One region of the Novosphingobium sp. ES2-1 genome, then DNA from elsewhere that is predicted to be linked to it. Evidence: predicted binding sites of a transcription regulator. Region 1 holds the regulator's gene; the other holds the start of a gene.
The links. The regulator LexA, encoded in region 1, represses DNA repair genes until DNA is damaged. The targets are predictions, from matches to a motif close to GTTCCNCNCTTGTTCT.
Positions count from the first base shown of each region.

Region 2: a site for LexA is predicted at 3,997-4,012, ahead of IM701_RS04510 (transcriptional regulator). Genes of this name have one in related genera too.

Region 1 is NZ_CP063445.1:1,458,122-1,465,608, reverse strand. Features, by position in the region: gene IM701_RS06980 (serine hydrolase) at 1-246, opposite strand, end outside; gene IM701_RS06975 (NYN domain-containing protein) at 308-1,057, opposite strand; gene moaC (cyclic pyranopterin monophosphate synthase MoaC) at 1,283-1,756, shown strand; gene IM701_RS06965 (molybdopterin molybdotransferase MoeA) at 1,753-2,958, shown strand; gene lexA (transcriptional repressor LexA) at 3,078-3,797, shown strand; gene IM701_RS06955 (energy transducer TonB) at 4,047-4,715, shown strand; gene IM701_RS06950 (ComEC/Rec2 family competence protein) at 4,825-6,414, opposite strand; gene IM701_RS21840 (DUF4131 domain-containing protein) at 6,336-7,127, opposite strand; gene gltX (glutamate--tRNA ligase) at 7,157-7,487, shown strand, end outside.
Region 2 is NZ_CP063445.1:904,457-911,943, forward strand. Features, by position in the region: gene IM701_RS21815 (ParB/RepB/Spo0J family partition protein) at 1-1,900, shown strand, start outside; gene IM701_RS04480 (hypothetical protein) at 1,970-2,209, shown strand; gene IM701_RS04485 (hypothetical protein) at 2,234-2,431, opposite strand; gene IM701_RS04490 (hypothetical protein) at 2,431-2,610, opposite strand; gene IM701_RS04495 (type IV conjugative transfer system protein TraE) at 2,758-3,063, opposite strand; gene traL (type IV conjugative transfer system protein TraL) at 3,076-3,363, opposite strand; gene IM701_RS04505 (hypothetical protein) at 3,391-3,735, opposite strand; gene IM701_RS04510 (transcriptional regulator) at 4,083-4,544, shown strand; gene IM701_RS04515 (AlpA family transcriptional regulator) at 4,595-4,831, shown strand; gene IM701_RS04520 (glycine zipper 2TM domain-containing protein) at 5,370-5,816, shown strand; gene IM701_RS04525 (TonB-dependent siderophore receptor) at 6,502-7,487, shown strand, end outside.

The DNA of each region.
Region 1 (7,487 bases):
GGTCAGCGGCTTGCCTGCTGGAAGAGGCAAAGGTTCGGCCGCAGGCGCAATCGTGTTGGCCTTGGCCAGAAACGGCAACCTGTCCATCGCCCGGAAAGCCGCATCACGCTGCCCTTCCCGCCAAGACAGCACGTCGGCATTGGTCGGTAGCGCAAGAAGAATTCCCCGCGTTTCCTTGTCAAGCGAGGCAAACCCGGCACCTCCGGCCAGCACGACCGCTCCTAACAAAACCCACCGCTTCCGCATCCACCGCTCCCGTTATTGACACTTGGGACAATAGCGAGCGCTGGCAGGGCGGCAAGTGACGTCAGGCCACCAACCGCACCTGCGATTGGGTGGAACCCGCAATCTTTTCAACGGCGAAGCGGCCGTCCTTCTTGAACACTTGCAGCCAGCTCCTTGATCCGAACGAGGCGGGTTGGAGCTTCGCCTTGCTCAGGACGGTAGCGAGCTCCGGCAATGCCACCCATTCCCGCTGGCTGGCCAACTCGTTCAAAGCTTCCCTGACTTTGGCCCAGTTGGCGGCTTCCGATTTGGACGGCTCTTGCGGGGGCTTGGCTTTGGTCGCAGCTGCCGTTGGTTTCTCGACTTTCTCAGAGGATGTTGCGGCAGCCTTCCTCGTGTTCAGAACGATATGGTATTTCGAGCAACTGTTTCGGAGTTTCAGGTCAGCGGCATCACCGCCGAAACCATGCACTTCGGCGCCCTCCCTGCGCAGAAATTCGACAAGTGGCTGAAAGTCACGGTCATTCGATGCAATGCAGACGCAATCAAACCCCTTGCGCAGGACGATTTCGACTGTCTCGACAGCCAAGGCGATGTCGGTGGTGTTCTTCTTGTTCTTTGAAGGTGTAACCTGTCTCACATCGAGCGGATGGTCTTTGGAATGGTCTATCCATTCGCCATTCGCCCCGTTTGCAAAGTTTCCATAGACACGGCGCAACTGCACGTCCCCCAACGACGTTGCGATCGCTTCAATCTTTGACATCGTGCTTGCGGGCACGTTCTCGCCATCAATCATGATGGCAACACGCTTCTTGTTCTGCACAGTATTCATCAATGTGCTTATTGCGGCAGAAGGCTAACGAAATCCCAATATGTAGTCACTTCGGATTGGAAACGCTTTCCTACAGGGCAGGTTTTTGCCATGGTGCCGACTGTCAGCGAAGCACCTTGAAAGCCCCGGAAATCCGCGCCAAAACTGCGTTCCAACTCCCGTTCCGCAGTTCTCTCTGGACAGTGTAAACCCCGTAAACCCCCATTCAGCATTCCAGGGACAACGATGAACGACCTCACCCATCTCGATTCGAATGGCACCGCTCGCATGGTCGACGTCGGCGGCAAGACCGAGACGCACCGCGTCGCGATTGCGCGTGGTATGATCCGCATGTCTGACGCCACGCTCGAGGCGATCAGGTCCGGCAATGCTCCGAAAGGCGATGTGCTTGGCCCAGCGCGGATTGCCGGGATCATGGCGGCGAAAAGGACCGGCGACCTCATCCCGCTCTGCCATCCGCTGGCGCTCGATGCGGTCAACATCGATTTCGCCTTCATAGCCGACGGCATCGAATGCACCGCCACCGCTTCGTTGACCGGTCGCACGGGCGTAGAAATGGAAGCGTTGACGGCGGTGAGCCTCGCCCTGCTGACGATCTACGACATGGCCAAGGCTCTCGACAAAGGCATGGTGATCGAAAGTGTCCGTCTGATCGAGAAGCGGGGCGGCAAGTCCGGAACCTGGCGCGCTCCGGAATGAAAGCGCCGCCACTGCCCCTCGCCGAGGCGCAGGCCCGCCTGCTCGCGCTCGCCCCCTCGCTTCCGCTGGAGCATCGCTCGGTTGCCGAATGCCTTGGCCATTACCTCGCCGAGGACCTCCTTGCCCGGCGCACGCAGCCAGCGGCAGCCCTTTCGGCGATGGACGGCTATGCCATGCGCAGCGCCGATCTTCCGGGCCCGTGGCGCGTGATCGGTGAAAGCGCGGCCGGCCACCCCTTCGGCGGCGAGGTCGGCCCCGGTGAAGCCACCCGCATCAGCACTGGCGCCATACTGCCCAAAGGCGCGGACATGGTGATGCTTCAGGAGGACAGCGCGCGCAACGGCAACGAGCTGAGCTTGACCGGCGAGCCACCGCAGCCCGCTTCGCGCCACGTTCGACCCGCAGGCATGGATTTCAGCTCTCGCGAAACGCTGATCTCTGCGGGTAGCCGCATTAGCCCTGCGCAAATCGCGCTCGCCATCGCCGGTGGCCACAGCCATCTCCCCGTGCGCCGGCGTGTCAGCCTGGCCGTCATCGACAGCGGCGACGAACTGGTTGCTCCCGGCCACCTGCCCGACCTGCACCAGCTTCCCGCCAGCAACGGGCCGATGCTCTGTGCGATGGCCGCCTCCCTGCCGGTCGATATCCGCCATGCCGGTCCTGTGGCGGACGAACTCGCAGAATTGGTCCGCGCGCTGGACGCGGCAAACAACTCGGACATCATCGTCACAAGCGGCGGGGCGTCAGTCGGGGATCACGATCTCGTTCGCCCGGCGCTCGAGGCCGTTGGCGCCTCGATCGACTTCTGGCGCATCGGCATCAAGCCGGGCAAGCCGCTGCTGGTGGCAACGCGTGGATCCCAGATCATTCTCGGCCTGCCCGGCAATCCCGCCTCGGCCTTCGTCACGGCCTACCTGTTCATGCTCCCCCTGTTGAGAGCGATGCTCGGCGCGAGTGCGCCTTTGCCAAAAGCCGTCCCAGCCCGGCTTGCAGAGCCACTGGCGCAGGGCGGGAGCCGAATGGAGTTCCTGCGCGCGATATGGGACGGAGCGTCGGTAAGGCTCGACCCGCTCCAGGATTCCGGAGCGCTCTCTCCACTTTCAAGGGCCAACGCGTTGGCCGTGCGTGAAGCAGGGGCCGAGGCCAAACCGGCCGGAACGGATGTTCCTATCTACCTCCTCGAAAATGGCGGAATTGCTTGACGAGTCGCAACAGGTTGCTTATCCGTTCCGCATTCGTTCGCCGGGATGGAACATTCACTCCCGGTCCATGAAAGACCAGCGGCTTTGCCTCGAAGCCGCGCATTGCGGAGTGGCCGCCGATGTTGACGCGCAAGCAGCACGAACTGCTCACCTTCATTCAGGTCCGGCTTGAAGAGTCGGGCATCTCCCCCTCGTTCGAGGAGATGAAGGAAGCGCTCGATCTGAAGTCCAAGTCGGGCGTCCACCGGCTGATCTCGGCGCTTGAAGAGCGTGGCTTCATCCGCCGCCTCCCCAACCGCGCACGGGCACTCGAAGTCCTCCGCCAGCCAGACAGCGCGGTGGGCAAGCAGAGCGCCGTTCGGCAGATTGCCAATGCAGATGGTGGAGCAACGGGCGGAAGCGTCACGGCGCTTCGTCCTGCACCAAAAGCGCCTCCCGTGCCTGTGGCGGCAAACGACGTGATCGAGCTGCCGCTGCACGGCAAGATTGCAGCCGGTGTGCCAATCGAAGCGCTTGAGACGACGGCGACCCTGCCGGTTCCTGCCGCGCTACTGGGCGCAGGAGAGCATTACGCACTCGAAGTGTCCGGTGACTCGATGGTTGAAGCCGGGATCTTCGATGGCGATTACGCGCTTGTCCGCAAGACCGATATGGCGCGCGATGGCGAGATCGTGGTTGCACTTGTGCGCGGGGAAGAGGCCACGCTCAAGTATCTCCATCACGAAAAGGGCATGGTTCGGCTGGATCCCGCCAACGCTGCCTATGATCCTCAGTTCTATCGCCCCGACGAGGTGACCGTGCAGGGCAAGCTTGCAGGCTTGTTGCGGCGCTACCACTGACGTTTGTTGCAACATAGCGCCCGGCCATCGGGCGTGCCTGATGACAAAGGCCGCTGCGCAGGAAATGCGCGGCGGCTTTTTTGCATCAGCAAGTTATGGCAAATATCAATCGATTTGGTTGAGATTCTTCTGGATGTGGTCCAGTGTGAGGTATAGTATCCGCTGTTACCGAATGCCCCGCCATGGGGCGCCCCTTTCCGGGACGGCCCGCCAGAACATGGGGCGTCGGCAACGGAAGAGGTGTTGCCAATGGCTTATGCAATCGAGAATACGAGACGCAGGCAGACACAGACCTTCATCGCGGTCGGGCTGCTTCATGGAGTGGCGATCTGGGCGATTGCTTCAGGGTTCGCCAACAGCATGGTCACGATCCTGACGGACCGACTTCCTGCCAAGCAGTGGGAGGACGAGGAGGTGAAGGTAACGCCTGTCGTGCCGCCGCCGGACGTGAAACCTTCCCCACAGCCTGACAGCCGCTCGCTGGTGGCCCCCCGCCCCGACATCGCGATTACGCCGGTGGATCCTTCAAGCACAGTCCGGGATATCGAGGTCATCCCGATCACACCAGTCGACCCTATCCCGAACGTCCTGCCCGAGCCCCGCCCCTCTCCCTCGCCGAGCTTTGCCGTGCGCACAGCATCGCCGAAGGGATCGCCGGGCTCATGGGTCTCGGACCGCGACTATCCCTCGGCCGCAATCAGAGAGGAAAGGGAAGGACTAACCCGCTTTCGGCTCTCGATAGGCGTGGATGGCCGCGTCACGGGATGCGAGATTACCGGATCGAGCGGGTCTCCTGACCTTGATGCAGCGACATGCACGAAAGTCAGCGCGCGGGCGCGGTTCACTCCTGCACTTGGCAGCGACGGCATGCCGACTGCGGGGAGCTACGTCGGTTCGGTGCGCTGGGTCCTCCCCTGATGAATTGAGCCGGGCGAACGTCAGGTTCGCCCGGCAAGTCTGGCGGAATGGAGCGCTGCTCCAAGATTATCGCCCGCCGGACAAGGGAATGGACCGCCCTGGGTCGCATTCATCGCTTGGAAGCCACTGGCGCCGTTACCGGCACGGTTGCATCAGACGCATCTGGCGTTTCGGCTCCGGCGTCGTGGAGGTGCGTTTGGCTGAGCGTCGGGCGCGGTACTGGCCAGCGATACCAACCATGCTGGCCCTGCGTTTCCGCTACGGTGCGAATCCGGCCAGAGGCAAGATCGATGGATATGCCTCCCGTATTGGCGAGATTGGGTCGGTCTGCCTTCAGCATACGCGGGCGGCACGATGCCGGAAGGCGTCGCTCGGCAATGACGATGTCGGCCCGCTCGCAGGCCGCCGCAAGCGCCATGTCGTCAATGTAGTTTCGGCTGCGGGCCATCAGGAGCGTAAAACGCCGTTCGTTTCTTAGCACGACTGCAACGCAGAAGTCTTCATTGCAGCGAGCACCCGGCCATTCATCGAGGCGACGAAGGCTGCCTTCCATTCCGGCAAGTTCGAGCAAGTTGTCCCGCATGTAATCGCCCCTTCCCATGCGCAGGACGATCAGGTCCGATCCTTCGCCGGCTATGCCGACATGATGGCCATCACCGGTGACAAGCACATCGGGCCGCGGCGTCAGGACCATGGCGGTGATGGCAAGACCGGCGGGTATGGTGCCAAGAAGGCGCACCTTGCCCACCCAGAGTGCCAGCCACAACATGCCGACGAGGAACAGCGCGTAGCTCCATGTTTCGAAGGGCGGCATTGCAGTTACTGAGCCGGGTTGTGATGCCACGAAGTGTGCCAGCGCCAGCAGCAGATCGAGGGACTTGCCAACCAGCCACCAAACCGGTGCGCCAAGGCCTGCGAGATCAAACACCAGGGCCAAGCCGATCAGCGGCATGGTCACGAAAGTGGTCAGCGGAATGGCAATGACGTTTGCCAGCGAGCCATAAACGCCAGCGCGATGAAAATGGAACAGGCCGATTGGCATCAGTGCGAGTTCAATGACCATGCCGGTAGCCAGCAACATTACGAAGCTTCGCCCAGCCCGGACCAGGGGCCCATGGTGTTCACCGGTGAGGAACGAGCGGACCGGGCCCGCCGAGTGAAAGGCGATGATCGCAATCACGGCCGCGAAACTCATCTGGAAGCTGGGGCCAAGGACGGCATCGGGCCAGAACAGCATGACGACAAAGCCGCCAACCGCGACCATTCGCATCGATAGTGGATCGCGTCCCAAGGCCAGCGCACCAAGGACAAGCAATGCCCCGATGCACGACCGGATGGTGGGCACTTCCGCTCCGGTCAGCAAGGTATAGCCAAATCCTGCCAGGGCGCCTGCCAGCGCAGCTGCAAGAGGCACGCGGATCCTGAGCGCAACCCAGGGAAAGAGCGCGAGCAAGCGCGCAACCAGCCAATAGACGGCCCCCACCAGCGCGCTGACATGCAAGCCGCTGATCGACAGGAGGTGGGTCAGTCCCGCATCGCGCATGGCGTCTTCATCGCTGGCAGCAATCGCCCCGCGATCCCCGCTGGCAAATGCGGCCGCAATTGTCCCCGCCGATCCGGTCAACCGTGAGCGGACATGCTCGGCCAGCGACTTCTGCAAGCTGCGAAGCGTGGTATCACGATCTGATCTTCCGACCACTCGCGCACATCGCCCAGCACCGTTCCCGTCGCTGCAAGGCCATCGAACCAGGCCCTGCGAGCAAAATCGTACGCGCCCGGAAGCATGGGAGCGGCTGGCGGCATCAGCCGCGCACGCAGGACGATCCGGGCACCCTCAGCCACATCGCCCGGATCCTTGTCGTAAGGCAGGTTGACCCGCACGCGGACAGGATCGGCCAGGCCATCCAGCATCACCCGCAATACGAGGCGCGCGCGCGCCTTTGCCGGCTCCTCCCGTCGTTCAAGAACTTCTCCGGAAAGACCCGAAACCTGCGGTCTCGCTATGCCCGGTTGCCCCACCAGCGCGGAGCGCGTCCAGATGGTGACCTCGCCGGCAGCCACCATGATCGCCAGTCCTGCCACGGCGAGGCGCAGGTGAGGCCGCTTCTCGGCATTGATCGCCAGCAGGGCAAGGATGGCGATGGCCCCAAGCGCCAACAGTGCGGCAATCCAGTCGGAGCGGGAGGGAAGCGCTACCCACAGCACGATGCCTGCGGCAAAGGCCACCACCAGCCAGAGCCCCCGTTCGAACGGGTGTGCATCCAGGAAGCGTTCTGCAGCGTCGATCCGACCATCAAGCATGCTGGACAATCGCGCGCGGATGTCCCAAGGCCGCGCGCGTTCGCCCGGTTCAGGGACCGGTTCGGCGGCGGGGTAGTCTGCCGCTGGCCGATCTGCAGCCGGAGACGCCATGACATTCAAAGCAAAGGAAAGCGCGGCCGATGGCAAGCGCCACTGACACCGTTTCTGCAGGATCGCCCGGCAATGCCCCGGTCGTCACCCGTTTCGCCCCTTCGCCCACTGGCTTCCTGCACATTGGCGGCGCGCGTACGGCGATGTTCAACTGGCTCTATGCTCGCCACAACGGCGGCAAGTACCTGCTGCGCATCGAGGATACCGATCGTGCTCGCTCGACCGATGCGGCCATCGAAGCGATCTTCGACGGGCTGAACTGGCTGGGTCTGGGCGGAGACGAGGAGCCTGTGTTCCAGTTCGCCCGCTCGGAACGGCACGCTCAGGTTGCGCACCAGATGCTGGAGGCCGGACACGCCT
Region 2 (7,487 bases), 550 kb from region 1:
AGGCAGCGATCCGCGAGCACGCCTTATCGGCCGCGATGCCTACGTCGCTGCCGGCGGCCGGATCGAGCGCGAACTGTTCGATGACGACGAAAGCGAATCCTGGGTCGATGTTGCGCTGCTCGAAGGCCTTGCCGCGGCAAAGATGGAAGAGCAGGCCAAAGCCCTCGCCGCCGAGCAGGGTCTTGCCTGGGTCAAGCCGACGCTCGATCCCTATGCCAGCCACGACCTGGTCGAAGGGCTGGTCAGGCTTCCCGCCGAACCTGCCCCGCTTACTGAAGCGGAAGTCGCGAGGCTCGATGATCTCGATGCCTCCTACGACGAGCATGCGGCGATCCTCGAAGACGAGGATAGCGCCGAGGAAGCCGTGGCTGCGGCCGAAGCGGCTATCGAGGCCATCGAGCGCGAATGCCAGGACATTCGTGCCCGCCCGCCCGTCATCGCGCCGGAACTGAAAGCCGAAGCGGGCATGGTTTTGGTGCTCTCGCGCGATGGTACGCCGGTTCTCGCGGTGCAGAACACGCTGGTCCAGATGCTCGAGCGTGAAACCGGCATTCCCTCGATGACGGTGTCGCGCTTCCTGCGCCAGCATCGAGACCTGCTCGAAGGGGCCGGCCCATCGCGGGTTGCCGAGGCAAAGGCCGCGATGCGCGGCACCGTCGTGCTGCTCGACGAAGCCTCAATGGTCGGCAATGCCGACAAGGAGAAGCTCGTTCGTCTGGCTAATCTGCTGGAACTGGACCGCTTCGCCAGCATCGGCGACAGGAAGCAGCTTGGCGCGGTCGATGCCGGGAAACCCTTCGACATCATGCAGCAGGCGGGCGTCGAAACCGCAATCATGAGCGTCAACCTCCGCGCTAGAGAAAAGGCACTGCGCGACGCCCAATATGCGGCCCAGGGCGGTCATATCGACGAGGCCCTGCGGCATCTGGGAACCCATGTCGTGGAAGCCGGAAATGGGGCTGCCGTCGAAGCGGCTGCGGCTTGGCTCTCGCTGTCGCCGGCGGAGCGCGAGACGACGTCGATTTATGCTTCGGGCCGGGCGCTACGCGGTGAAGTCAACGAGGCCGTCCAGACCGGCTTGAAGGCCAATGGCGAACTGGGGCCAGGGTCGATGCGGCTCGGAACCCTCTCGCGCATCAACGTGACGCGCGAGGAACTGCGCTATGCACGCAGCTACGCAGCCGGCACGGTGGTCGAGGTCGACCGGCGCCAGCGAGCCCAGGGTCTGCGGCCCGGGCGCTATCGGGTGGTCGAAACCGACATAGCGCGGGAGCGGGTCAGCCTCGAGAACGAGCGTGGCCGCTGCTTCGAATTCCGGCCCGGCCAGTTGCGGCCGCAAGGCGAGCAGGATCCGCTGCGCCTGTTCGAAGTTCGCACCCTCGACATCCATGCGGGTGACCGGATCCGCTGGACCGAGACTGATCACAAGCGTGGCCTCCTCAATGCCGATCAGGCGCGCATCACCGCTATCGACGGCAAATCCGTCACGGTGAAGACTTCGCTCGGGGCCGAGCACACGCTTGGGCGCGATGATCCGATGCTCGAACGGCTCGATCTCGCCTATGCACTCAATGCCCACATGGCGCAGGGCCTGACTTCCGATCGGGGGATCGCGGTCATGGACAGCCGCGAGCGTAATCTGGCGAACCAGCAAACCTTCCTGGTGACGGTCACCCGCTTGCGCGATGGATTGACGCTGTTCGTCGATAACGCCGGCAAGCTCGAGGCCGCAGTCGAACGCAATCCGGGAATGAAGCGCTCGGCTCTGGAGACCGTCGATCTCCTGCGCGACGCCGCCGCGCGAGGCCAGGCGAAGGACCGGGCGCCGGCACCGGCACCTGCGCGCGAACCGCCGGAACTGGACCGCTCGCTCACCAAGCCTTTCGAGATCGGAATCTGACCGGCCTTTCCGCATCCATCCGCATGCGGCTGATTGACTAAAAGTTCTATATTTGTTCTCATGGCGATCATGCCCCGAATCGCTGACGATGTCCTGCTGACCCATCTTGAAGTTGCGCTCGCCGCGGCGCCCGAGCCGACGCTCGCTGGTCTGAATGCCGATGATCCGCGCGCGCAGCGCAGCGCCCGTGTCGATCTTGCGCGGCATCTGGTCGAGAGGATGCGTGGCTTCGTTATCGAGGGTGATAGCTATGCCAGCGGCGGGATTCAGTCCTGCCTGTTTCCGGGCGACCTGGCGCCGATCGGGTAACCCGGATGTTGGGCGACGCTCCGCTCATTGCAGCGGTGTATCGCCATCTTTTCCGGTCAACTGCGCAATCCGTCGGGCGATAGCCTGCCAGGTTTGGATGCCTGCCTCGTCGCCGGCCAGCGCCAGGGCGCCAATCTGTTCGGCAACATGGAGCGGGGCCTTGTCGCCATGCGTCGTCAGCACCTGATTGGCACAAGCCCAGAGTTCCCACTCGCTGAGCATCAGCGGAAGTGTCCGGCGAGCCCGAGGAGCAGGGCGATGAAGCCGTAGCCCACGAACGCTGCGGTCAGCAGATATTCGATGTTGAGCCTGAGCCGGCGCCTGAATCTGCCGGGGCGGGGCTGTCCTGCCGGCCAAATCTGATCGCAGACGATCCCGTTGAACCCGGCACGCTGGGACATTGCGTTGCGCCAAGGGCCCAGCACCGATGCCGAGCCGGGCTACATCGCCTTCGGCGACGCCCTCGACGAGTGGCGGGCAATCCTCGACGAGCTCGGTTACATCACCGATTAACGAACGATCTCGTGGTCGATAATTCGATGATACGCCTAGCTGCCGGGATCGGCGAGCTTCAGGATCTCGTTCATCCAGTAATCGAGACCCTCGGGGCTCCGGTTCAGGAGAACGAGCGCGGTGTCGCGGGTGACGAGTTCGAGATAATCGGCGTGAACGCCGGCGCTGGTCACGGTCAACTGTTTGGGCAGCGTCGGGAGCAGCACGACCTCGCGGTCGCGGGTCGCTGCAAGGCTTGTCGCGACGATAAGTGCCAGGCCGAGGCCAGTGCTGGTCAGCGCCAGGAGGTTGCGTTGGCGCAGCAGGGACTGCTGACGCTCGTGCGAAATGTCGGCAAACATGGGTCTCTCCCCTCAACCGGCAAGCAGGCGGCAGTGGGAAGGCGGCGTCGACCTCAGGCCCAGAAACCCGGCCGGCAGATACCAATATGCGGCATGGGCTACCCAGGAGCTGGCGCGTCCTGCTTTTGCCTTTCGCAGCGCGAACCAGGCGCCGAAGGCGACAACGATGCCGATGAAGATATGCTGGCTGAGGATTCCCCAGGTGAAGGGGACAATCATTCCGGCGAACTCGTCGATGGTCCAGAAGCCGATGAGCTCTGGATCGTCGAGCCGACGGGGAATGATGTAGGGGTCCGTCATCACGACGCGCCTTCCCGTGCCCGACCGTCAGATGACCGCGGTCACGACCGAAGTGACGATCGGGACACCCGTACCGACGCCGATGCCGACACCAACCGGAACCGCGACCTGCCCGAGCGAGAAGCGCCCCGAAGCGAGGCCGATCAGGCCGCCCGCGAGGCTGAGGACGGTGATGATCTTGCCGCCCGAGCCTTCGAGAAAGTCCGTGAACTTGGTCAGCGCCGGGGTGAAGGTCGTGTCGGCGCCGGCATAGGCAGCGCTGGCGGCGAGCGCTGCCAGGGCGACGGGAATGGCAAGATTGATGGCCCGAGAGAACTTGGCGGGGCCGAGGCCATTGGCACCGATGCGCCGGGGGAGGGTGAGGGACTGCATATGGAGCTCCGTCTGGAGGGGTGAACACAGCGTCTTTCGTTCGCTGTGCGTTCCACATGCATCTAGGAAATCGTTGTAGGAAAGGCTGGCGAGCTCAACCTGCCTCTTCGCGGAAGAATACGGACGGATCGATTTGATGCTGTCGGCGTGTTTGGCAGAAAACAGCGGATTATCTGTCAGATCGTGGCGGAGTTTTCCAGCCGTGCCGGCGACGATCGCCGACGACTCGATGCCTGAGAGCGATTCGCCTATAAACGAGAAGTTCTGTATATGTTCTTTTCATTTTCCTACATAAGAGCAGCCGGGATATGGCTGCGACTCACCGCTATGAATGAGGAGAATCAACCATGCATCAAACCCCATCCGTCAAGGGTCAGGCAAACGACAGCCTCGCCCGAATCCTGGCGCACGCTGTCGAAGCAGCCGACAAGCCGAGGCACCAGATCGCGCGCGAGGTCGGCATGCACAGGGAGACACTGCTGCGTGTCATGCGCGGCGAACGGCCGATCGGGCTCGACGAAGCAGCGTGCATTCTTGTCGTTTGTGGCGCCTTCCCACGGGCGACCATGATCCTTGCCCTGACCGGGCAGGAGGACCTCGCGTGCGAGTGGATGCGCAGCGAGATGGGCGAGTTCTTGGAGGAATTCTTTGGCGCCTTGCCGGTACACCTTGAGCGCACTCTGGGACGCAGGATCGCGGATTTGAGACCGCGTTGGGCGAATGGAACTTCGCAGCTCGTCGCGCGCATGCTGGCGAAGCACATCGACGATTTTGCCAACCGCGACATTGCGATGTCGTTGCCACGATGATCCAACCCGCTTCGGAGGGGACGGAGCTTTCATGACAACAGGAATGACCAATGACCGCCGCTCCCCAGAACAAAGTTTCCACTGCTCCCTGTGACGAGGCGGTGCCTTCGCCTGCCCGGCTTCTGCGCTTGCCCGAGGTGATGGCTCGGGTCGGAATGAAGCGCTCGGCCATTTATCAGCGCATAAGCGAAGGCAGGTTTCCGAAATCGCGATCGCTTGGCCCGAAATGCGCCGTGTGGGTCGAAGCGGAGATCGACGATTGGATCCGTGAGATTGCGTCGATGTGATCTCACACCTGTCGGGGGATTCGATGTGCATGGACGTCGCGGATCGATAGGATTTGCGCTCGAACCTTGCGGCTTTGGTGATGCCTTCAACGGAGCCGGCAATCCTGCGATCGGTTCACTCACTCTGACCGGGTTGGTCAGTGATCCTGCGATTGTGCTCGCCCCGAACAAGATGGATCAGCAGCATCGCCCGCTGGATTGTGGGCATGGTTCTACCGGCGATCTTCCTATGGCATTATCTCAATGATCTGGTCGCGGCGTAGAGCTGGCAGACCATCGCACGGCGGTAAGCGGGCTCGCCGTCAAGATTTGCGAAATATTGATCTGGGATTTCAAGGTTAAACGGCCAAGGCAGTTGCCGTTCCGGCACGTCAGCCCGCACGGGTGTGCGAACTTATCCCATGATTCCGTGATTTTGAGGCCAAAAGCTTTCCCTTCCGGATGAACTGAACTGCTCATGTCGCGAATGTTCAGGTACGGGCCATCGCCTTGCTGTCAGCTTGCCCCCGTCAACGGTCGACGAGGAAAGGGAACGAACATGATGCGAATGAGGGACGTGTTGTTGGCGGGCATTGCGGGACTGAGCGCGCTGGCCTCAGTCCCGACCGCGGCGTTTGCGCAAGAGCGGGTCGTGCGCGAGTATCATTCGTATTCTTACGAATCTGACAGCGACGACGACGACGATGACGGCAGGCGCGAACATCGTCGGTACCGGGACGAATACGATTATCATGAGCCAGTCGGATACGACCGCACCTACTATTACGAAGCTCGCCCCCGCTACGATCGACGCTACCGCGAAAATCGCTACTACCGCGGCGACTGCCGCACTAGCGGTACGACGGGCGCGATCATCGGCGGTGCGATAGGCGCGTTGGTCGGTCGCGGATTGGATCGCTATGGCGACCGCGCCGCAGGTACCATCCTCGGCGCCGGCGGCGGCGCGGTAATTGGGCACGAGATCGATCGAAAGCATCGCTGTTGAGGCAAGCGCTGCGACCGGGTAGCGATACCGGTTAGCCCTGTCGCTCCCGGAGCTCAACGCTTCACCCTTCAAGCGATCTTGCGTTCGGGCGATCAAACGAACGGACTGCTAGCGATCGGAGAGCCTACCGCTCAACTGTCGGGGCCCTGGCAATCCCGGGGCGCCTCACGCCGCGTGTCTCAGTCGGTGACTCTGCGCGCCGGGCCAAGCGACGGTCATCGCGCAAGAATTCAGTAGGAGTTCAAGCGCATCCGTCGACGCTACTGGGCCAATGGTTCTGGAGCAAGGGATACTCCCACGATCTTCGGCATCACCGATGACGTCATCATCCGATATCTCGGCCGGCATACCCCCAATGACGGTTTCAGTCCGCCATTTGATCCTAGCGGCCTCGGCTGCTCTGCGGCCGCACGAGCATGTTGAGCGTCGGCAGCTTGTTCTACCCTGGCATGACTTTGAGCATCGATCCCGTCGCGAAATTTGGGTGAAAAAATCACTGGATATTGCAAAGGCGTCGCAATAGCGGTAGCTGCGCCCCCAAAATCACTGAATCTGAAACGGGGGCATTGTGAAGAATTTGCGCTTGCTTACCGTCGCGGCGCTCGCGCCGCGACAGGCCGCTACTATCCTGTCGGGGCCTGCGAACCGGTCTCGTCAAACAAGACTCGCGCTGCGGATCTCCGCTATGGCCCTCGCGGCAGCTGGCCTATTGGCAGTGCCAGCGCTTGCCCAGACCGCAACAACTCGGTCCTCGGCAGAGGGTGACGATGCCGCTACCGAGGAAATTCTAGTCTACGGCCGCATTGCGCGAGATACGACGCTCTCCATTCCCCAATCGGTGGATGTTCTCGACAGAAGCCTCATCGAGTCCAGCAGCAGCGAAACCGTTGGCGATGCGCTGCGCTTCGTGCCGGGCGCCTCACGCGATGGATCAGTGCTCGATGCGTTCGGCGATACCTATCTGATCCGCGGCTTCCAGGCCAACCAGACTGTCAACGGCATCAACGCCAATGCCCTGCGCCAGGCGCGTGACACTATTGCCATCGAGCGGGTTGAAGTGCTCAAGGGTCCGGCGTCGGTGCTCTATGGTCAGCTTCAGCCGGGGGCCGTGGTCAACGTCGTCACGAAGCAGCCGCAGCGCGATTGGGCGGGCGCGGCGAGCCTCAGCTATGGCCGCTATCAGGACTGGCGGGGGACTATTGACCTCACTGGCCCGCTTGCCGCAGACGGCGACGTCCGCTTCCGCCTGACGGGCGCCTATGACGATGCCGATAGCTTCGTCGATTTCTGGCACCGCAAGCATCTCTTCATCGCGCCAACCGTCGCATTCGATCTCGGCGACGCGACCACGGTGACGATCGAGAGCCTCTACACCCGCAACAAGCTCAAGGGGTTCGTCAACGGCCTGCCGGCAGAAGGGACCGTGCTCGCCAATCCCAATGGCTCTCTGCCGCGCTCGCTCGGTCTCGCCGATCCGACTTTCGCGCCCTCGATTCGTGAGAACGCCGACGTCTCCGCGCGCGTCGAGCACCGCTTCAGCGATCGGGCGAGCTGGCGTACCGCACTTTCGTGGACGCATGAAAAGACAGATGAAGAGGGTGTGTTTGGCCTGCTGGGCTGGGAGGACGATGCCAAGCGCAACCTGATGCGCGCGGTCCTGACATCCGTTTC